Regions from separate parts of the Halomonas sp. AOP13-D3-9 genome, predicted to be linked through region 1. Evidence: predicted binding sites of a transcription regulator. Region 1 holds the regulator's gene; each other region holds the start of a gene.
The links. Region 1 encodes sigma-54, which starts transcription at its own class of promoters, with help from an activator protein. Its sites were predicted from a motif close to TGGCACNNNNNTTGCTNT; they were not measured.
Positions count from the first base shown of each region.

Region 2: ACT3UM_RS12520 (circularly permuted type 2 ATP-grasp protein) is a predicted target of sigma-54. The motif match lies at 4,694-4,711, and genes of this name have one in related genera.
Region 3: amt (ammonium transporter) is a predicted target of sigma-54. The motif match lies at 4,634-4,651, and genes of this name have one in related genera.

Region 1 covers NZ_JBQSYH010000005.1:268,139-275,911, reverse strand. The annotation lists gene ACT3UM_RS07800 (KpsF/GutQ family sugar-phosphate isomerase) at 12-998, shown strand; gene ACT3UM_RS07795 (KdsC family phosphatase) at 1,052-1,594, shown strand; gene lptC (LPS export ABC transporter periplasmic protein LptC) at 1,595-2,164, shown strand; gene lptA (lipopolysaccharide transport periplasmic protein LptA) at 2,176-2,670, shown strand; gene lptB (LPS export ABC transporter ATP-binding protein) at 2,682-3,431, shown strand; gene ACT3UM_RS07775 (RNA polymerase factor sigma-54) at 3,596-5,011, shown strand; gene hpf (ribosome hibernation-promoting factor, HPF/YfiA family) at 5,110-5,418, shown strand; gene ACT3UM_RS07765 (PTS sugar transporter subunit IIA) at 5,423-5,890, shown strand; gene rapZ (RNase adapter RapZ) at 5,982-6,914, shown strand; gene ACT3UM_RS07755 (HPr family phosphocarrier protein) at 6,960-7,229, shown strand; gene pmbA (metalloprotease PmbA) at 7,250-7,773, opposite strand, start outside.
Region 2 covers NZ_JBQSYH010000010.1:70,659-78,431, reverse strand. The annotation lists gene ACT3UM_RS12535 (CoA-acylating methylmalonate-semialdehyde dehydrogenase) at 1-775, opposite strand, end outside; gene ACT3UM_RS12530 (zinc-binding metallopeptidase family protein) at 1,044-2,114, shown strand; gene ACT3UM_RS12525 (alpha-E domain-containing protein) at 2,111-3,121, opposite strand; gene ACT3UM_RS12520 (circularly permuted type 2 ATP-grasp protein) at 3,126-4,607, opposite strand; gene ACT3UM_RS12515 (transglutaminase family protein) at 4,972-7,773, shown strand, end outside.
Region 3 covers NZ_JBQSYH010000009.1:99,802-107,574, reverse strand. The annotation lists gene ygfZ (CAF17-like 4Fe-4S cluster assembly/insertion protein YgfZ) at 1-240, shown strand, start outside; gene ACT3UM_RS11640 (TatD family hydrolase) at 251-1,012, opposite strand; gene ACT3UM_RS11635 (peptide chain release factor 3) at 1,031-2,620, opposite strand; gene ACT3UM_RS11630 (putative motility protein) at 2,859-3,068, opposite strand; gene ACT3UM_RS11625 (NAD(P)/FAD-dependent oxidoreductase) at 3,210-4,466, opposite strand; gene amt (ammonium transporter) at 4,779-7,773, shown strand, end outside.

The sequences.
Region 1 (7,773 bases):
GAGAAAACGCTATGCGCCAGCCTCTCGCTTCATCCAGCCTACTACGCGAAAGCGCACTGCGTACGCTGCAAATTGAGCAGGCAGCCATTGGCGGTCTCCAGGCTAAGCTCGACGAAAGCTTCGACCGCGCCTGCGAGCTGATCCTCGCCTGCCAAGGGCGTGTGGTGGTGACCGGCATGGGCAAGTCGGGGCACATTGCTGGCAAGCTGGCAGCAACGCTTGCCAGCACGGGCACGCCGGCCTTCTTCGTTCACCCTGGTGAGGCCAGCCACGGCGATCTAGGCATGATTACCCGCGCCGATGTGGTGCTGGCATTATCCAACTCAGGGGAAACAGCCGAAGTCACTGCTCTTCTGCCGCTGCTTAAACGCCTCGGCACACCGTTAGTGAGCATGACCGGCCGCCCCCACTCCACGCTTGCCAAACACGCTGATGCGCATCTTAACAGTGGCGTTGAGCGTGAGGCTTGCCCGCTCGACCTCGCTCCCACCAGCTCCACCACCGCTGCCCTCGCCCTGGGTGATGCACTGGCGGTTGCGTTACTGGAAGCACGCGGCTTTACCGCCGAAGATTTTGCCCTCTCCCACCCCGGCGGCAGTTTAGGCAAGCGCTTACTGCTACGCGTTAGGGACCTCATGCACGACGGTGCGCGTCTGCCCCAGGTCGCGCTGGGCAGCCCGCTGCGCGATGCGTTATTGGAGATTACCCGGCAAGGGCTTGGCTTTACCTGTGTGGTGGATAGCGATGGACGCCTCGCTGGTGTCTACACCGATGGCGATCTGCGCCGCACGCTGGATCAGTTTCACAATCTGCGCGATGTCCTCGTTGACGACGTTATGACCCGGCCAGGCAAACGCATCGGCCCCGACATTCTGGCGGCCGAAGCTGTACGCATTATGGAAGAGAGCCGGATTACCGCGCTCGCGGTGGTGGATGAACAACAGCGCCCTATTGGGGCTCTACATATGCACGACCTGCTCGCTAGCGGCGTTATTTAACCCATCACCGTTCTATGCCGACTGGTTTTAAAAATCACTGATATGGAGGCTCTATGACCCTACCTGCCGCGCTACTTGATCGACTCCGCCGCGTACGCCTATTGGCGCTCGATGTTGACGGTGTCCTCACCGATGGCCGCCTCTACTTTCAAGCCGATGGAATCGAAATCAAAGCCTTCCATACTCAGGATGGCCATGGATTAAAGCTGCTCAAACGCGTGGGCGTGCATGTTGCGCTGATTACCGGCCGCGATTCGCCGATGGTAAGTCAACGTGCTGCTGCCCTGGGTATCGACCATGTCCATCAAGGCTGTGAGGACAAACTGGCGACCCTGCGCGGGCTCTGCCAGCGCCTTGATATCGAGCTGGAGCAGGTGGCCTATTGCGGCGACGACCTACCCGACCTAGCGGCGATTAAGCGCTGCGGCGTCGGCATTACGGTACCTAACGCGCCGGATTATATGCACACCCACGCTGACTGGACCACCGAACGCCTGGGTGGCCACGGCGCCGTGCGTGAAATCTGCGACACGCTGCTTGAATCTCAAGGGCACTGGGGCGCGGTGCTTGACACCTATCTGCATGGTCGACCATAAATGTTGAAGCGACTTAACGTACGCCTTTGGCTCGGCGGACTGGTTATCGCGCTGGGCGCTCTACTGGTATGGCTTGACCCCGGCGGACCTCAAGACATTGCCATCGATCCTGAAGCGCAGGCTCAGGAGCCAGGCCATGTACTCGAAAACGCTGAAATCACCCTGTTTGGTGATAACGGCAAGGTATTGCAGTCGCTAAAAACACCGCGCCTAATTCATACCCCACAGCAAAGTGAAACCTGGACCGAAGAGCCCGAAGCCGTACTCTACGACAGCGAAAACCGTCAGTGGCTGGCCAGCGCCGATGTCGGCACGCTCAATACCGCTACCCAAGCCCTGCTGCTGTCAGGTTCGGCTCGTCTGGTCGCGCCGGATGAAGGCTGGCAGCTAGATACTGAGCTATTGCATTATGATGGCCTAACTCAGCATGCGTGGAGTGCAACACCGGTAATGCTGCAGCAACCGCCCCAGCAAATGAGTGCCTCACGCATGGATGTGTGGCTTAACAATAGCCAGGTTCGGCTAACTGATAATGTGCGCGGCACGCACCCCCCGGCCACGCAACGCTAATAGGAATTGTCATGAAAGCACTTATTTACACCGCCCTGTTTGCGCTCGCGATGCCGCTATCGGCTCTGGCCCAAACCTCACAACAGGCCCCGGTGGAAATCGAAGCCGACCGTTTAGATCTCGACCAACGGGCGGGCACCGCCGTGTATACCGGGAATGTGGATATTCGTCAGGGCGAGATGCGGCTGCGCGGGGAGCGGGTAGAGATCGAACGCAACGCGGCTGGTGAACTCTCGACGGCAACCGCCACCGGTGAGCGCGCCTACCTGCGCCATCAAGCCGAAGGGCAAGATGGCCCGACGGAAGGTTGGGCGCGAAGGATTATTTACCACGTCGCCGAGCGCCGCGTAGAGCTAATCGACCAAGCCGAACTGATCCAACAGGAAGATACCTTTACCGGTGGGCGCCTTGAGTATTTTATTGACCGCGAAGTGATTCAAGCGCGCTCTGACGTTGACGGCAGTGAGCCCCAGCGCATTCGTATGACGATTCAGCCTGAACAATAGGGAGCCAAGCTGTGGCAACTGCTGACACTGCGCCGATCAAAACCCTGTATGCCCACCACCTGGCGAAGAGCTACAAGCGTCGTCGAGTGGTCAAAGACATCAATTTAGAGATCTCCCAAGGCAGTATTGTTGGCCTACTGGGCCCCAACGGCGCAGGGAAAACCACCTCGTTCTATATGATTGTCGGGCTGGTGAAATCCGATGCTGGCAAGGTCGGAATCGATGCGGTGGATTTAACCCGCGCGCCGATGCACGAGCGCGCAGCGGCGGGTATTGGCTACCTCCCCCAAGAGGCGTCTATTTTTCGCAAGCTCTCGGTTGCCGATAACATTATGGCGATACTCGAGACGCGCAAAGAGCTTGACCGCGCAGGACGCGCACAGCGCCTGGAAGCGCTACTCGAAGACTTTCATATCACCCACATTCGCGACAACCTTGGCATGAGCCTTTCGGGCGGTGAGCGCAGGCGTGTAGAAATTGCCCGCTCGCTGGCCACTGACCCTGCCTTTATTCTACTGGATGAGCCCTTTGCCGGCGTCGACCCTATTTCGGTAGGCGAGATCAAAACCATCATCCGTGCGCTGAAGCAGCGTCATATTGGCGTGCTGATCACCGATCACAACGTGCGTGAAACCCTCGATATTTGCGATATCGCCTATATCGTGGGTGATGGGCAAATCATTGCCAGCGGCTCACCCAGTGCCATTCTCGATAATCAGAAGGTCAGAGACGTATATCTGGGCGCTGATTTTCGCCTTTAAACTGATCAACTGTGCCGACAATTATCGCCTGCCCTTAAACCTATTTTTTGGTTCTGTAAATAGCGCTCTGCAACAACTTTACTACCAATGGCATGCTTATTGCACTTGCACCGGGCACTCACTCGCACTAGGGTGGAGCATTCTGATTAACGAGTGGTTCTCAGATGGTCATGAAAGCTTCTCTCCAACTGCGTATCGGCACACAGCTGACCATGACGCCCCAGTTGCAACAGGCGATTGCGCTGTTGCAACTCTCGACGCTGGACCTTCGTCAAGAAATTCAGCAGGCCCTAGATGCCAATCCCATGCTGGAGCAGGAAGATGAATTTGATGAGCAGGCTGTCAGCGAGCCTAAAGAGGAAGAGTGGTCAGAAAGCATCCCCACTGAACTCTCGGTAGATAGCGACTGGTCAGATACCTATCAGGATATGGGTAGCCAGGGCGGCAGCAGCAGCGAAGGCCCCGACTTTGAGCGTCAGGCGGCCGGACAAAGCCTGCATGGGCACCTACTGTGGCAACTCGCCATGACCGACTTTAGCGCTCGCGAACAGCTTGTCGCAGAGAGCCTAATCGACGCGCTCGATGCGAACGGCTACTTAACCCAGCCGCTTAACGATATCCGTGAGGGCCTGCGCGCCCAGGGCGTTGACGGGCTTAGCCAGCGCGAAGTGGAAACCATTCTGCTCAAACTCCAGCAGTTTGAGCCGACCGGCATCTTTGCCCGCGACCTGCGTGAATGCCTGATGCTGCAGCTCGCCGCCCTGCCCGATGATACGCCGCTACTGGTTCCCGCCCGCCGCCTAGTGCGGCAGTTCCTTGAAGCGCTTGGCAAGGATGACATGCGTCTGCTAAAGCGCCGCCTGGGGCTCGATGACCAACAGCTGGCCGATGTCATCCTACTTATTCGCAGCCTCGACCCTCGCCCAGGCAGCGCCTACGGCGACACCGATGACAGCTATGTAACCCCCGACCTGGTCGTCCGCCACGATAACGAAGGCTGGCATTTAGAACTCAACCCAGAGGCCCTGCCACGGCTGCGTATTCAGCCCGACTACGCCAGCTTGATTAAGCGTGCGGACAAAAGCGATGACAACCAGTTTCTCAAAGAGCACCTCCAGGAAGCACGCTGGCTGATTAAGAGCCTCTCGAGCCGTAACGATACGCTGCTGCGCGTGGGGCGCGAAATCATCACCCGCCAGATTGGCTTTTTAGAGCACGGTGAAGAAGCCATGAAGCCGCTGATACTGGCCGATATTGCCGAAGCTGTGGAGATGCACGAATCGACGATTTCACGGGTCACGACGCAAAAATATATCCATACCCCCCGGGGCGTGTTCGAGCTCAAGTACTTTTTCTCAAGTCAGGTAAGCGGTCAAGATGGCGACAGTCACTCCAGCACCGCCATCCGCGCGCGACTCAAGAAATTGATTCAAGAGGAGCCACCCGGCAAGCCGCTCTCAGACAGCCGCTTGGTCACGCTATTAGGCGAAGGGGGGATTCAAGTGGCACGGCGTACGGTGGCTAAATATCGTGAGGCCATGGGCATTCCCTCCTCCAGTGAGCGGCGCCGTTTACGCTAGGTTATGTCGACGTTGCAGCGAATCTCTCGACAAGGGCTTTGCAACGCGGCAAAAAGGGTTACAATCGAAGTACAGTCCGATGGATAAGGAGCACGTCAATGCAAGTAAATATCACTGGTCATCACGTAGAACTGACTGACGCCTTGCGTGACTATGTCAACGAAAAGCTTGAGCGTGTAGAGCGCCATTACGACAATATAACCACGGTGCAAGTCACCTTATCAGTGGAGAAAGAGCGCCAGCAGGCCGCTTGTACGCTGCACGCCGCAGGTGCTGACTTACATGCGGAAGCCCTCGACAGTGATATGTACGCCGCTATCGACGCCCTAGCGGATAAAATCGACCGTCAACTCGTTAAACACAAGGAAAAAGCACAAGCTCGCGCCCAAGGCGCAGGTGTGCGTTAATTCAATGACGTTGGAAACCATACTCCCCCCGGAGCGCGTTCTGTTTGACGTACCCGGGGGCAGCAAAAAAAGGGTGCTGGAGTTTTACAGCACCTTTATCGCGCAAAATATCCCCAGCCTGGACAGCCAAGAAGTGTTTAGCCGTTTAATCGGCCGCGAGCGCTTAGGCAGTACCGGTATTGGTAACGGTGTGGCTATTCCTCATGCGCGTAGCCCCCACTGCAACGCTCCTATCGCTGGTTTTTTAAAACTCTCAGAAGCGATTGATTTTGACGCTATCGACGGTGACCCGGTAGATCTGGTGTTTGTCCTGCTGGTACCCGAAGAGGCAGATGACACGCACCTCTCTCTGCTCGGCCAAGTAGCGACCATCATGAATGATGCGGATACACGCCAGCAGCTGCGTAAAGCAGCCAGTCAGCGAGAGCTACTTGAGCTGATTACCGCCAAAATTCGTGAGCAATCCGCGTAAAGATCTTCAAACCTGTTTTAAGGTTCATTATGGCAGGTAATGTTTTGCTCACCACCCTCAACGCAGCTTGACCAAAGCAAAGAGAGACTCTATGCAACTGGTGATCATTAGCGGCCGCTCCGGGTCAGGCAAATCTATCGCTCTACAGGCGCTGGAAGATCTTGGCTATTATGCCATTGATAACCTCCCCGCTATGCTGCTGGGCTCGTTGGTGGACGAATTACGCGACCAGGGTGACCGTGCTCACTTGGCGGTCAGTATTGATGCCCGTAATTTGCCGGGAGCGCTGGAGCGCCTACCGTCTTTGTTAGAAGAGTTGCGCCAGCGTAAAATCGATTTTCAAGTTATTTACTTGACCACCGATGCCCGTATCCTGCTTGAGCGTTACTCCGCTACCCGGCGACGCCATCCGCTGACTCGGGATAGCGAGATGACCCTGGAAGAGGCGATCAACAAAGAAGAGGAGACGCTGGAGGATATTCGCGATCTCGCCGATCTATTGATCGATACATCACGCTTATCGGTACACGATTTGCGCCGTCGCATTACCGACCAGGTAGCGCACCAGCGCCGCGATAAGCTAACGCTGACCCTTGAGTCGTTTGGTTATAAACGCGGCGTTCCGTTAGACGCTGATTTGGTCTTCGACGTGCGCTGTCTGCCGAATCCTTACTGGGACCCAACGCTACGCCAGTTCACCGGCCGCGACGCTGAGATTGTGGCTTTTTTGAGCGGCTATCCCATTGTTGACGCCATGAGCGACGACATTCTGGCTTGGCTAGAGCGTTGGCTACCCGCTTACCAGAATAGCCAACGCAGCTACATGACTATCGCGATTGGCTGCACCGGTGGCCAACACCGCTCGGTCTATATGGTCGAGAAGCTGGCAGAAAGGCTGGCCACCAGCATGGGCGACGTTCAACTACGCCATCGTGAGCTGGGGCTGCACTACACCTTAAGCGATCAGCCGGCGGCTCCTCTCCTCAGCGCTACTCCAAACAACGAGCGAGAAGAGACTTCTTAAGCGCGCCTATCCATTAATGACACCACTCGGCGAAAAGGAACCAGGGTGCCAGAACGAATACTTACACTCACCAATCAACGCGGGCTACACGCGCGCGCAGCGACAAAACTGGTCAAATGCGGCCAACAATTCTCGGCTAAAATACGTGTTTACAAACAGCAACAGGTTGCCGACGCCGCCAACATTATGTCGCTGCTGATGCTCGCCGCCCCTTGCGGTACCGAGCTAACGATCAGCGCCGAAGGTGATGACGCCGAACAGGCACTTGAAGCGATTCAAGCGCTGTTCGACGCCCGTTTCGAGGAAGATCAGTAGCCGCACTTGGCTATTTGGACTTAGTCACCGGCGACCGTCATGGCATCGATTAACCAGCTACCCGTGTGAACACTGCCACGGGTATCGGTGTCATCGCCGATACCGACTAGCCCAGCAAACATCCGCTCTAGATTACCGGCAATGGTGAACTCTTCGACCGGGTACTGCACCTTACCGTTTTCGACCCAAAAGCCTGCGGCACCGCGAGAGTAGTCGCCAGTCACACCGTTAACACCTTGGCCCATCAGTTCAGTTACCCAAATCCCCCGCCCCATCTCCTGTAGCAGGCTTTCGCGTGATTGCAGCGGCGCCGCTAAACGCACATTACGTGCGCCACCGGCATTGCCCGTGGTCTGCATATCGAGACGACGAGCGCTATAAGAAGAGAGCATATAGCTGGCAATGCTGCCCTGATCGATAAAGCGATTATTGCGCGTTTGCACGCCCTCGCCATCAAACGGCGAGCTCGCCGTGGCACCGACCTCCATGGGACGCTCTTCTAAGCTAAACCAGTCGGGAAACAGCGGCGTGCCGAGTCGGTCGC
Region 2 (7,773 bases), on a different contig from region 1:
TCACCACGCAGTGGTTCTTGGCCCCCATCATCGCCTGCATACGCTTGCCTGCCGCCGCTGCACGGTTATACAGCAACGAGCCCACATGGGTAGAGCCGATGAACGAGAGCGCTCTGATATCCTGGTGATCAGCAATTTGGTTGGCCACATCGGGGCCACCGTGCACCACATTGAGCACACCCGCAGGGACGCCAGCTTCGTGGGCTAGCTCCACTAAGCGCATGGTGGAGCTAGGGTCTTGCTCTGATGGTTTAAGAACAAAGGTGTTACCGGTGGCAATCGCCAGCGGAAACATAAAGCACGGCAGCATAATCGGGAAATTAAAAGCGGTAATACCGGCGCCCACCCCCAACGGTTGGTGCATCGTATAAACGTCCACCTCGTTGGCAGCGTTTTCTGCCAGCTCACCCAACTGCAGCGAGGTAATCGAACAGGCGTGCTCCACCACTTCCAAGCCCCGGCCAACTTCCCCTTCCGCATCGGGAAGCGTTTTGCCGTGCTCTTCGGTGATCAGCGCCGCCAACTCTGCGGTATTGTCGCGAATCAGTGCCTGAAGCTTGAGCATAATGCGCATGCGTTTACCCAGCGGCACTTTACGCCACTCCTTAAACGCCTCTTTAGCGCTGCTGATAGCGCGCTCCACCTCGTCAGCGGTACAGAACGGCACCCGCGCTACCACCTCTTGCGTGGCGGGGTTGACCACATCGCGCCACTCCTGGCTTTGCGACTGCACAGGCTGACCATCGATATACATGGGAATTTCGCGAACGGACATAGCGTTGCTCCTATTTATGATTGTGGTTGTTATGGTTATAGAAAAGCGGTTTTTAAAAGCACATCGCGGTAAGGCAAGTACACAGGGTATAGCAGTAAGTTAACGTTAACGTCAACCAAGTATCCCATGAGTAAACAAAATCTTCAGCAGGACGTCAATTAGTCTTTCCATTGTGGTGCCGTGCTGGCTATGCTTCGCCTAATCAACATGCCGCGGCATTGCGGATCGCACATGGCGAGCGTTCGTGCTTAAACAAAGGGAATTATCTATGCAGACCTTCAACTGCCGCTGTGGCAATCCACTGTTCTATGAAAACACCCACTGCCTTAGCTGCCAGTCAGAGGTCGGCTGGTGTCCTGCCTGCAGTAATATCGTTGCTGTTGCCCCCTTGGATAACGGCGGCTATCGCTGCACCCACCCAGGTTGTGATACGGCGCTGATGAAGTGTCACAACTACGCTGTTGAGAACGTGTGCAATCGTATGGTGGTAATGGAACAAGGCCAAGCGGATACGCTATGCGACTGCTGCCGTTATAACGCCATGATCCCCGATCTCACCATTAATGGAAACCGCGAGCGCTGGGCAGCACTTGAGGCGGCAAAACGGCGCCTGTTTCATACCCTTGATTTACTGAAACTACCCCACGGCACCCAAGAGGAGGCTATTGCGGTGCCGTTAAGTTTCTCGTTTATGGCTGATGCCCTACCTGACCAAGGACTATGGCGCTCTACCGCCAACCAGGAGAAAGTGTATACCGGCCATGCGGCAGGCCATATCACCATTAACGTCAAAGAGGCCGACGACGTTGAGCGCGAGCGTTTACGGGTCGATATGAACGAGTCCCACCGCACCTTGATTGGCCACTTCCGCCATGAAATCGGCCACTACTACTGGGACGTATTGGTTAAGGATCGCGATGAAGAAAGGTGTCGCGCAGTATTTGGCAACCACCACCGGCCAAGCTATACCGAAGCGTTAGAGCGCTACTACCAGCAGGGAGCCCCCGGCGATTGGCCCACCCGCTTCATCTCCGCCTACGCCACCATGCACCCCTGGGAAGATTTTGCCGAAACATTCGCTTATTACTTGGATATGGTCGCCGTACTGGATACCGCACTGCACATGGGCATTACCCACGTTGAGTACGACGGCAGCCTTGAGAGCATGCTGATAGCCTTTCACCAGGTAGGCATGGCGGTGAACGAGCTCAACCGTGATATGGGACTGCTCGATTTGGCGCCAGGTGTGATTGCCCCGGCGGTGCGCGAAAAACTGGCGTACCTGCATGACATCATTCAGGCCGCCAGCCCGTTAAAAAGCGATTCCTATACGCTTTAGTCGTTATCGTTGTCCCCCGCGTGGCTCTGGCTTTGAGTCTGACTCTGGGTTTGCGTCACGCGGGGCACGCTGTCGTCATTCACAAAGTAGGTGGCGCTAAGCGTATCGTGGATGGCGGCAAAGCCGATCTGCAGTTCATCGATAAACAAGTGCAGCTTACTGGGTGAATGGGCGAGCGCTTGAATATCGGCGTCGACTACATCGGCGCGCACCAGCGAGACGGTGGCCGCCGGACGATCCTGGCGCGGCAGTAGCGTCAGCTCATGGCCCAGGGTTTCAAGGCTGCAGGCAATCGAGCGTGGCAGGTTAGGGTCTTGCAGCAAAAAGCGCAGCACATCTGGCCCGCGCACCCGTAAGCGCACCTGTTGGCGATACATCTGGTAAGCAGTCAGTGACTTGAGCACGCTCATCCATTGTAGGTTCTCAAATGGCAGCAACTCTTCAGGGTTTTGTGGCAGCAGGCTGGCGGAGCGCACGTCAACAATGCGAGTGGTCATATCGGCCCGTTCCAACTGACGGCCCAACTCAATAAAAGTACGCGCGGGGCCATGGCTTAACGTGCCTTCAATCAGGCCCGTTAACGCCTGGCAACCACGAATAACGCTTTTAAGAAAGCTATCGCGACGGCGTGGACTCACGCCGTTTTCGGCATGGTCGGCGACGCTAAGATAGAGCTGGTTAACCTCTTCCCAAATCTCCCGGGGCACCACATCCCGGGTGGTTCTCAGGTTCTCACGGGCACTGGCAAGAGCGGAAATAATCGAAATGTCATTATCGGTATCGGCGCATAAAAAGTGCACCACGTTGCGTTCATCAAAGTCGTTATGGCGCGCGGTAAAGGCTTCCAAGCTGCCAGTCATTTCGATAAGCGGCGCCCAACCCAGCGGTAGACGACCTGGCAAATCGAGCATAAGGTGACTATTGACGCTCAGTAAACGTGCGGTATCTTCCGCACGTTCAATATAGCGCGCCATCCAGTAGAGGTTCTCTGCAACGCGTGACAGCATGGCGTTAGGCTCCTTTCACCGCGGCCACTGCCGCCTTATCGTCGGTTTCTACAATCCAGGTATCTTTACTGCCGCCGCCTTGAGAGGAGTTCACCACCAACGAACCCTCAATTAACGCCACCCGGGTGAGACCACCGGTAGTCACGTGGATTTCAGGCCCAGAGAGAATGAAAGGGCGTAAATCCACATGGCGTGGCTGTGGTAAACCATTCGCCAACGTAGGCGTCGTCGACAGCGCCAGGGTGGGCTGCGCCATGTAGTTGCGGGGGTTCGCCTTAATCAAGCGGGCAAACTCTTCGCGGGTCTCTTTGGTTGAGCGCGGGCCAATCAGCATGCCGTAGCCCCCCGACTCATTGGCCGGCTTCACCACCAATTCATCAAGATGGTCAAGTACATAGCGGCGGTCATCTTCGAACATGCATAGGTAGCTGGGCACGTTAGGCAACAGCGGCTCCTGGTCGAGATAGTAGCGAATCAGCGCAGGCACGAAGGCGTAAACAACCTTGTCATCCGCCACGCCAGCACCCGGTGCATTGGCGAGTGCGACCTTCCCAGCCCGCCAAGCGCGCATTAGGCCCGCCACTCCCAGCATGGATTCCGGATTAAACGCTTCCGGGTCGAGAAACTCGTCATCCACGCGACGGTAGATAACGTCAACTCGGCGCAGTCCTTCCACGGTGCGCATGTACACCACATCATCGTCATCGACTAGCAGGTCGCTGCCCTGCACCAGCTCGACACCCATTTGCTGGGCAAGGTAGGCGTGCTCAAAGTAGGCGGAGTTATAGATTCCAGGCGTCAGCACCACCACCTGCGGATCATCCCCAGGCCGGGGCGACATCGCAGCGAGCATGTCGTAGAGGTTGGCCACATAGTCATCAACAGGCAGGATTTTGCCTGAGGCAAAGAGCTCCGGCAGTACGCGCTTGGTGACGTTGCGGTTTTCCAACATATAGGAGACGCCGGAAGGAATGCGTAAGTTATCTTCCAACACATACAGCGTGCCATCCCCATCGCGCACTAGATCTGAACCGCACACGTGGGCCCACACGCCGTGAGGGGGATTAATGCCGACACACTGGGGGCGAAAATTAACCGACTGCGCCAACACCTCGGCGGGTAACACTTTGTCCTTAATGACTTTTTGATCGTGGTAGAGATCATCAATAAATAGATTCAGCGCCTGCACGCGCTGTTTGAGGCCTGCCTCGGTTTTACGCCACTCGCTGGCGGGAATAATCCGCGGCACAATATCAAAGGGCCAGGCACGATCGATCATCGCGCCTTCAGAGTAGACGGTGAACGTAATCCCCATGGTACGAATGGCGATCTCTGCGGCGGTTTTCCGCTCGGCTAACTCTTCTGCGCTAAACCTTGCCAACATGTTGCACAATTCACCCGCTGAATCGCGTGGCTGACCGGGTGCGGCCATCAGCTCATCGTAGTAATCACGACACGCATAGTTATTCCAATTCACTTGGCTCATGGGCGCTCTCCTGGCGCTGGGGTGGAAGCGGCAACTTCCTCAATGCTCAGTGTAGGCCTGCCGCGCGCAAAACAATCAAACAATTGAGAGCAAAATACGTACCATCTTTTGCGATATTTCAACGTTCGCTTACTTAAACGCTACTTGACAGGGAGCACGAGCCAATTAAATCGACTATATGCTCTATATCGGTGCAGTAAAGCAGTGCCATTTTGGTGCATTAAGCGATTTCCACTTTAGTTAAACGCCTTAGTTAAGATAGCGGCTGCAAAAAAGTAAAAGTGGAACGATACTTGCGAAACGTTCGGTTATTCCTTAACCCAACCGACCCACCGGTTGATAACGGTTCTTTTGAGGGTGGCCCATGACCATTCGCGTTGCCTTGTATCATCGCACGACCTACCACTTTGACCGCCCGGTGCGCCTTTCGCCCCATGTTATTCGGCTGCGTCCGGCGCCCCACTGCCGCACCCATATCGAGGCCTACTCGCTCAAACTCTCCGGCGACGACCACTTTTTAAACTGGCAACAGGATCCGTTCGGCAACTTCAATGCCCGCGTAGTGTTTCCCGAACCGCGTAAAGAGTTAACCATTGCTGTCGAACTCATCGCCCCGATGACGGTGATCAACCCGTTCGATTTCTTCTTGGACGACATTGCGCAAACGATTCCCTTTGCCTACCCCGAAGCGCTGCGCCAGGAACTAAGCCCCTATCTGGAAATAACGGAATCTGGGCCGCGGTTGATGGAGTGGCTCAAGGCTGTTCCCCGCGAACCCACCACCACCGTCGATTTCCTGGTCGCGCTGAATCAACGCCTGCAGGATGATATTGGTTATCTGGTACGCATGGAGCCCGGCGTACAGAGCTGCGAAGAGACCTTAACGTTCGCCAGCGGCTCCTGCCGCGACAGCGCCTGGCTGTTGGTGCAAATTTTCCGCCATTTGGGCCTCGCTGCGCGCTTTGTGTCCGGCTACCTCATTCAGCTCAAGTCCGATGTCAAAGCGCTGGATGGCCCCAGCGGGAGCGAAGTAGATTTCACCGACCTACACGCCTGGACCGAAGTATTCCTACCCGGCGCGGGCTGGGTGGGGCTCGACCCCACCTCGGGACTGTTCGCTGGCGAAGGCCATATTCCCCTCGCCGCCACCCCGACGACCGGCAGTGCGGCCGCGATCACCGGGTTTTCGGATAAGTGTGAAGTTACTTTCGATGTCACCATGGAAGTGGAGCGTATCCACGAAGATCCACGGGTCACCAAGCCCTATAGCGATGAGCAGTGGCAGCGTATCTGCGCGCTGGGTGACGAGGTAGATGCCGAACTGCTCCACCAGGACGTACGCCTGACCATGGGCGGCGAGCCCACCTTTGTCTCGGTCGATGATATGGAGAGCCCACAGTGGAATACCGAAGCCCTGGGTGAGCACAAACGAGAACGCGCTGAGGCACTGCTAACCCGGCTGCAGGCCGCTTACGCCCCCGGCAGCGCTATTCAGCAACAGCAAGGCAAGTGGTACCCAGGGGAACCACTGCCCCGCTGGGCGCTCGCCTGCTACTGGCGTAAGGATGGCGTGCCACTCTGGCGCGATCCCCAATGGCTGGCCTGCCTAGACGGCGCACCAGAGCTCCATGCAGATGATGCAATGGCCCAGCGCTTTACCAAGGCGCTAAGCGAACGCCTGGGTGTGGCCGAACGCTACTGGATCCCGGCGTTCGAGGATGCCTACTACTATCTTTGGAAAGAGCAGTCGCTACCAATCAACGTTGACCCACGGGAAGCCAATCTCAAAGATGACGCCGAGCGACACCGTTTAGCCCGCTTATTAGAACAAGGGTTGGACGAAGTGATTGGCTATGCCCTACCGCTGCGCCACTCGCTTAGCCAGGCTCACCGTTGGGAGAGTGGCCGCTGGCCGCTCAAGCGTGAACACCTGTTCCTGGTGCCCGGTGACTCGCCCATGGGTTTGCGTTTACCGCTTTCGGCGCTGCCTTGGGCTGACCCAGAAGAGCAGCCCCAGCCTGAATCGCTGTTCGCGCCCCGCCCAGAGCTGGGCGACATTCACGGCGAAGTTGCTCGTCGCAACGCCGAACAACACCACCTCAGCGATGCCGAACGCTTGGGTCGAACCAGCCATCCAAGCCCATCACACCCCGAGGGCGAGGCTGTTCAGCAGCAGCCAAGGGCGCAAATCGACACGGAAAGTGGTGTTATTCACACCAGCCTATGTGTGGAGCCACGGGATGGCCGTCTGCATATTTTCCTGCCACCGCTAACCAGCTTGGAGCACTACCTCGACCTACTCAGCACCGTTGAGGAGTGCGCCAAGGAGCTCGCCTGCCCGGTGATGGTAGAGGGTTATTCACCGCCGCGGGATCCGCGACTGGAAAACTTTATGATCACCCCCGACCCTGGCGTGATCGAAGTCAATATTATGCCCGCCGCCAGTTGGCAAACCCTGGTCGCGCAAACCGAACGGCTGTATGCCGAGGCACGTGAAACCCGCCTAGGCACTGAAAAATTCATGCTGGATGGCCGCCATACCGGCACCGGTGGGGGAAATCATGTCACCCTGGGCGGCTTGACACCTGAGGACTCACCGTTTCTGCGCCGCCCGGATCTGCTCGCCAGCCTGGTTACCTATTGGCAGCACCACCCTAGCCTCTCTTACCTGTTTTCAGGCCTGTTTATTGGCCCCACTAGCCAAGCCCCGCGGGTAGATGAAGCGCGCCACGAGGCACTTTACGAGCTGGAAATCGCCCTACAGCAAATGCCCGAAGGCGAAGTAGTGCAGCCCTGGCTGGTGGATCGCTTGCTGCGCCACCTACTGACTGACTTAACCGGCAACACCCACCGCGCCGAGTTCTGTATCGACAAGCTCTACTCGCCGGATAGCGATAGCGGGCGGCTAGGGTTACTGGAACTACGCGGCTTTGAGATGCCACCCCATGCCCGCATGGGGCTGATGCAAATGCTGCTGATCCGCGCCCTTGTTGCGCGCTGCTGGAAAACACCCTACCGGGCCAAACCGGTGCGCTGGGGCAGCGCCTTGCAGGATCGCTGGATGCTGCCCCACTACCTGTGGCATGACCTTGACGATGTGTTAAGCGACTTACGCCACCACGGTTTTGATTTTGATTTGGAGTGGTTTGCCCCCTTCCTGGAGTTC
Region 3 (7,773 bases), on a different contig from region 1:
ACATCGCTGCCTGAGGTGGGCGCCAGCATCGTTAATGGTGACGATAAATCAGTGGGTGAAGTGGTAGCCAGCGCGACGACCCCGCAAGGCGACATCGAGCTGCTAGCGGTCATGAGCACCAAAGTGGCCGAAGAAATGACGCCGCTGTTTTTAGCTGGGACGCCAGCCACCCTGCTTCTATTACCTTATGCGATTGAGCGCGTTGATCCCGAGCAGCTGGCGGTTAGCCTCAACGGCTAAGGCTTACGTTTTAGGATAAGCCAAACAACGTTGCAGCGGTTTCACTGCTCTGGGCCGCAACCTGTTCCACTGTTTGTCCACGCAGGGTGGCCACAATGTCACACACCTCGGCCACTCGGCGCGGTTCGTTCCGCATCCCCTGATAGCCGCTAAGCGGCATATCAGGGCTGTCGGTTTCCAGCACAAAGGCATCGTCAGGCAGCGCCGCTGCGGTTCGCCGTAGCCGCTTGGCGCGCTCATAGGTAACTGCTCCACCCAACCCTAGCTTGAATCCCAAGTCGAGAAACTTCGTCGCTTGCTCAATGGAGCCTGAGAAGGCATGAATCAGCCCTGCCTTGGGCAGCGCCAGCTGGCGAAGGCGCTTAGCGACCTTGTCGTTGGCGTGGACGCAGTGCACCACCACCGGCAGCTCATGCTGTTTGGCTAGCTTCAATTGGGCATCAAAGTAGTACCACTGGGCCTCAAGGGTATCGGTAAAGCGACCATCGATACCGCACTCGCCCACGGCCACCACCTTAGGGTACTCACTGAGCAGGTTGTCCAGCGCGGCAATATCCACCTTTTGATGCTGATCCACAAAGTAAGGGTGTAAGCCCAGGCATACCGAGGTGTCCGCTCGTGCGCCAAGCGCCAGCACCTGCTGCCAGCGGGAACGGGTGGTGCCCGGCACCACAAAGTGCGCCACGCCCACTGCCTTGGCGCTCTCACATACCTCAGTTCGATCCTTATCAAACTGGGCAAAGTCGAGATGGCAGTGGGCATCAACCAGCATGGGGCCTACCTATAAACGTTAGTGCTCGCGGGTTGGCTGGAAGCGAATGTCCGGCCAGCGCTCCTGGGTCATCTGTAAGTTAACCCGGGTAGGCGCGATATAGGTGAGGTAGCCACCGCCATCAATTGCCAGGTTAGTGCTGGCTTTACGCTTAAACTCTTCGAGTTTTTTAGCATCTTCGCAGTAGACCCAGCGGGCGGTCTGAACGTTGACGCCTTCATAGAGGCAGTCGACCTTGTACTCCTCCTTGAGGCGGTGGGCGACCACATCGAACTGCAGGGTACCCACGGCGCCGAGAATCAGGTCGTTGTTGTCCATGGGCATAAAGACCTGGGTAGCGCCCTCTTCAGAAAGCTGCTGCAAGCCCTTTTGTAGCGCCTTCATTTTCAGCGGGTCTTTCAGCCGCACGCGCTTAAAGAGTTCAGGCGCAAAGTGGGGGATGCCGGTAAAGCGCATATCCTCACCCACGGTAAAAGTATCGCCGATCTGGATCGTACCGTGATTGTGCAGGCCGATAATATCACCGGGCCAGGCCTCTTCTACCTGGGAACGGTCGGAGGCCATAAAGGTCAACGCATCGGCAATCTTAACGTCCTTGCCGATACGTACATGGCGCATCTTCATGTTCTTTTCGTACTTGCCTGAACAGACCCGCAAAAAAGCGATGCGGTCGCGGTGATTGGGATCCATGTTGGCCTGGATTTTAAACACGAAACCGGTGAAGCGCTCATCGTCAGACGTAACTACCCGCGTATCGGTTTCGTGGGCCTGGGGCGGTGGTGCGTACTCGACAAAACCGTCGAGCATTTCACGCACGCCAAAGTTGCCCATCGCGGTGCCGAAATAGACCGGTGAAAGCTCACCACGACGATAGGCATCTAGATCAAACTCATGGGAGGCACCGCGCACCAGCTCCACTTCCATGCGCAGCTCTTCGGCCTGCTCTTCCCCCAGCACAGCCTCTACTTCGGGGCTATCCAAGCCCTCAATGCGCTTATCCTCGGGAATGCGGCTACCCTGCCCTTGGGTATAAAGATGAACCACGTCGTTATAGAGGTGATAAACGCCCTTAAAGTGGCGCCCCATGCCAATCGGCCAGGTCATCGGCGCACACTGGATATTGAGTACCGTTTCAACCTCATCCATCACTTCAATAGGGTCACGGATATCGCGATCCATTTTGTTGATAAAAGTGAGGATCGGCGTGGTGCGCAGACGGCACACTTCCATCAACTTAATGGTGCGGTCCTCAACGCCTTTGGCGCCGTCGATGACCATCAAGGCAGAGTCAACCGCCGTGAGCGTGCGGTAGGTATCTTCAGAGAAGTCTTCGTGACCTGGGGTATCCAGCAGATTGACGATGCGACCGCCGTAGGGGAACTGCATCACCGAGGTCGTCACCGAGATCCCCCGTTCCTGCTCCATCTTCATCCAGTCTGACGTTGCGTGGCGATCGTTACGCTTGCTCTTCACCGAGCCGGCTAACTGGATAGCATTACCAAATAGCAGCATCTTTTCGGTAATGGTGGTCTTACCGGCGTCGGGGTGCGAAATAATCGCAAAGGTACGCCTAAGCCCTGCTTCATGGGCTAGCTGTGTCTCTTTCATTGTGCCTCTTCAACTATAGGGTCTCAGCGCAGCTCTCAATCAGCAGCTTTCGCTAATTAGCCACCGCGCAATGAGCAATGTTCATTGCGTCAATTATAACGCCTGGAGGCAGCGGTTGTCGCGGGTGGCAGCAAACGTGCCCCCTTGTAAAAGACCAAAAAAAACGCTGAGCAAGTCAGCGTTTTTTTCGTACTAACGGTCATGACCGTTGCCAGTCCACCATTATGGGTACTGGGCTCTAGGCGTAGGTATTAACCTGCGTACCTACGTTGCCCTCTTTGGCTAAATCCGGCTGAGCGCCAGTGTCCGCAGAGGCCATGATTTCGGTCACTTGCTGCGCCTGAGTATCTAGCGCTTCTTTAAACACCTGCATTTGTGCCTGCTCAGGAGTTTGCGCTTGGTTCATATAAAGCGACGCGCTAACTGAACTGCTGATGCCTACATCCATACTTCCACCTCATGGTGTGCAAAGGTACTTATAAACTAGCAAAGCATTAGATCACGCGCAAAAATATCGTTCCCTATTACTAGTACCAGTATCCATTACTATCGGCTTAACTCACCTGATCATTAATGAATATAGCGCTAGCTAGAACCTGTCAGCGCGAAAGGGTGCCATATCAATGTCGGTAGGCTGCCCTTCCATCATATCCGCCAGCAGATGACCTGTAGCAGGCCCTAAGGTAAATCCTTGGTGGCCATGGCCAAAGGCCAGCCATAGCCCTGGGTGCCGCGGCGCAGGCCCAATTACCGGCTTCATATCGGGCAAGCAGGGCCGCGCGCCCTTCCAAGGAGCGTCATCACGGCGCTCGCCTAGCGGGAAAACGCTGCGTGCGACTTTCTCTGCTGCGCCCAGCTGATTAACGTCAGCAGGTGCATCCAAGCGATCCAACTCGGCGCCAGTGGTTAAGCGAACCCCGGCATTCATCGGTGCCAGCAAATAGCCGACCTCTGCATCCATGACCCAAAAATTCAGCTTCGCCGGCGCTTGAGGAGCGTAGTGCATGTGATAGCCACGCTTAACAAAGGTAGGAAAGTGATAGCCCAGCTCTTTTAGCCAGCTTCCCGCCCATGGGCCTAGCGCCACCACGACCTCATCTACTTCTAATGTTTCAGGTTCTAACGTTTCAGAGGCGGTATTAACCTGCCAGCGCTCCCCCACCTGCTTAACTGACTTAATGTCCGCCTGCAAAATGCGTCCGCCGTCGTTGCTAAACGCCTCCGCGTAAGCCGCAACCAGCGCACCGGGATCAGCAACGGTCCAGGGATCCAGCCAGTGAATCGCACCGATAATGGTGTCGCTCAGGGAAGGCTCTTTATCCACAAGTGCCGCCCTATCCAGTTGCTCAAACTCCACACCGTAAAGACGCCGCGCTTCTTCAGCCTCTTTTATCCGCGCCGCCAGTTTTTCAGGAGTGCGGTAAAGCTCAAGCCACCCCTGTCTACGCACTAGGTGCTCGGCGCCTGCGGCATCAATCATCGGGCCGTGGGTTTTTAGCGAAAGCTGAATAAGAGAAGCATATTCCGGGACAATTTTCTGGTAAGTCTTCGGCGCCGAGTTCATCCAGTAGCGCAATAACGGGGAAGCCGCGTTAACCATACCCGCCGTGCGATAACGAATATCTACCCGGCGATTAGGCAAGACGCTAAGTAGCGTTTTGACGTCGCGGGGAAAAGGGTACGGCCTAACCGCTTCACGCTGAATGATACCCGCATTGCCAAACGAGGTTTCACGGCCAGGCTGAAGGCGATCCACCAGGGTGACCTCATGCCCCCGCTGGCGCAGATGCCAGGCGATGCTGACGCCGACCATGCCTGCTCCCAAAACTACCGTTTGACGCGCCATTTTGATGCACTCCCTTTCGCCGATTCAAAAGCATAATTGAAGATAGATAACTATTTGAAAAATATCACCAATTCATTCGCATTTATATAGTCGTAAACGCTATTTTTATATCAATAAACAGCAATTAAAACTGCTATAAGCGCTAAAAACGATGACTTCACTATTAGCGGCATAACAATTGCTTAGTTTCTATTAGGAAACCTTAATGGCATTCAGCTAGCGCCGCCGTAAGGGTTTCTTCTCCCACCGCGCAAAACCCATAAAGCACCAAAAAGAAGCGCACTTGCACCAAAAGTTGCTAAGGAAAACATCATGCCTGCCACGCTAGATTTGCATAGCTCGCTGCTCGATACACTTTGGGTGCTCTGGGCAGCTGCCCTGGTATTTGTCATGCAAGCCGGATTTCTCTGCCTGGAGGCGGGCACTACGCGCACCAAAAACGCCATCAACGTCGCTATGAAAAACGTAGCGGACTTTGCCATTGCCGTCAGTGTTTTTTGGTTAGTCGGCTTTGGCATCATGTTTGGCGACGCCCACCACGGGTTAATCGGTACGACGCTGTTTGGTTGGCAGTTAGAAGCTTCCAGTAGCTGGGTGATTACCGTTTTTATTTTCCAGGCAATGTTCTGTGCTACTGCCGCTACCATTGTGTCGGGCGCGGTGGCAGAACGCATGCCCTTTTTAGCCTACACATGGACGGCTCTCTGGATCGCCTTACTGATCTACCCGGTATTTGGCCACTGGGCATGGGGCGGGCTTTTGGGCGGCGCAAAGGGCTGGCTAGGGTCGCTTGGGTTTGTTGATTTCGCGGGCTCGACGGTGGTGCATAGCGTGGGCGGCTGGGTGGCGCTGGCAGCCGTACTCTGTATTGGCCCTCGAACTGGGCGCTTCACCCAGGGCAAACCACCCACCGCCTTTCCCTCTGGCAACCTCCCCCTCGCCATGCTCGGCGCGCTGTTTATGATTTTAGGCTGGTTTGGCTTTAACGGCGGTAGCACCCTGGCGGTTACCGCGCAAATACCCAGCATAATAGCCAATACTATTTTGGGTGCCGTCGGCGGTATTCTGTCAGGCATGCTGATGGGGCTGCGTACGCGGCGCTACGCAGACGTGATGTATGCCATTAATGGTGCCATTGCGGGCTTGGTTGCGGTCACCGCCAGCGCTCACGTGATTTCTTTATCGGCGGCATTTGGGCTGGGTGCAGTTGGTGGTGTTCTGATGGTGTTGACCAGCGAGTGGCTGCTAAAAAAGCATATTGATGATGCGGTCAGTGCCATACCCTCGCACCTAGTCGCAGGCATCTGGGGGACCCTAGCACTGCCCTGGGTAGCTGACTTAACGCTGCTGGATAGCGGCCTGTCTCGATCCGCTCAGTTTGGCGTCCAACTGCTGGGCGTTGTGGTGTGCGGCATCTGGAGCTTTGGCAGCGCCTGGCTGCTGTTTCGTATTACCCGGCGCTTCCTGCCCATTCGTGTCACACCGGAGGCAGAAAAGATGGGCCTCAACCTCGCCGAACATGGTGCCAACAATGAGCTCAACCAACTACTTGAGCATATGCGCCAGCATGAACAGCAGGGCGATATGCGCCAGCGCATTGACGCTGATCCGTTTACCGAAGTGGGCGAAATAGCCGCAAGCTATAATCGTGTCACCGCCGCCCTGGAGCGTGCCGTTGGGCATACCCGGGTAATGCTGCGCAACTTGCGTGATGGGGTGATTACCTGGCAGGCAGACGGCACCCTCACCAGTCTTAACCCCGGAGCAGAGCAACTCTTCGAAGTCGATGCCGAACAGCTTATTGGCCAACCTGTCTCACAGCTATTTCTGGCCCACTCTTTAACACCTGGGGCACGCCATGAAATTAAGCGACGCAGCGCAGATATGCAGGTGCGTTACCTGGAAATACAAGTCAGCGAAGGAGCCAGCGGTTCCGCGTCTGAGCGCTCGGGCATGGTGCGCGACATCACCGAACGCAAACAGCTCCAGGAGCAATTAAACCGAGAGCGCGATCTTGCGCGCACTACGTTAGCGTCTATTGGTGACGGGGTGATTACCTGCGACGCCAGCGGCAACGTGACGTTTATTAATGCCGAAGCGTCACGCTTAACCGGATGGTTACCCGACGAGGCCATGGACAAACCCATCTACAAGGTGTATCAATTAATTGAGGAGGCTAGCGGTGAGCCGCTAAACAACCCAGCCAGACAAGTGCTCACCCAGCTAACGCCAGTGCACTCCACCGAACACTGCCTGCTGATGAATCGTAATCACGCGCAAACCCCCATCCAACACAGCGCTTCTCCGATACGTTCGCGGAGCGGCATCACCCTAGGTGCAGTGGTTGTTTTTCAGGATGTTAGCCTCACTCGCCAGTTGACCGAACAGCTCAGCTATCAGGTCAGCCACGACAATCTAACCGACCTGCTTAATCGCCGTGCCTTCGAATCCGCACTCACCACACTACTCAACCGCGACGATGATCACCATGTGCTGTGTTATCTGGACCTTGATCAGTTCAAGATCGTCAATGACACCTGCGGCCACCTAGCAGGAGACGAACTGTTACGCCAAGTGGCGTTAAAACTCAAAGACCATGTGCGCAGCAGCGATATCGTCGCCCGCCTGGGCGGTGATGAATTCGCTTTGCTGCTACCTAATTGCGCCATAGAGCAAGCAATGACGATAGCAGAATCGCTTCGCTGCGATATCGAACAGTACCGCTTTGCCTGGCAAGGGCACACCTTTGGTATCGGAGTGAGCATTGGGTTGGTGGAACTCACCGCGGCCCAGCCCATGCAATTAAGCCAGGCACTCCACGCCTCTGACGCGGCGTGTTACGCCGCCAAAGAGGCCGGTCGTAACCGCATTCACTGCTATCAGCCTGACGATCATTCTGTGCTGGAGAAGCACGGTGAACTGCAATGGGTGCAGCGCTTGCAAAATGGCTTGGATAACGACACCTTCCGCCTTTTTACTCAACCGATTACAGCCGTTTGTGCTGACGCCCCCGGCTACCGTGAAATTCTGCTCCGCCTTGAAGAGCAGGGAGAGGTCATTGCGCCGGGGAGCTTTCTGCCCGCCGCGGAGCGCTATCACTATATGGTACGCATTGACCGCTGGGTTATCCGTAACACCCTGGCCTGGCTAGGGGATCAAAACCGCCACGCAGCACTGCCGTCACATAGCCTGTGGGGTATCAATCTTTCGGGCGATTCGCTTTCTGATGCTGATTTTTGCCAGGACCTTATTAGCCAAGTTGCCAAAGCAGAGCTACCCCACGGCACGCTGTGTTTTGAAATTACCG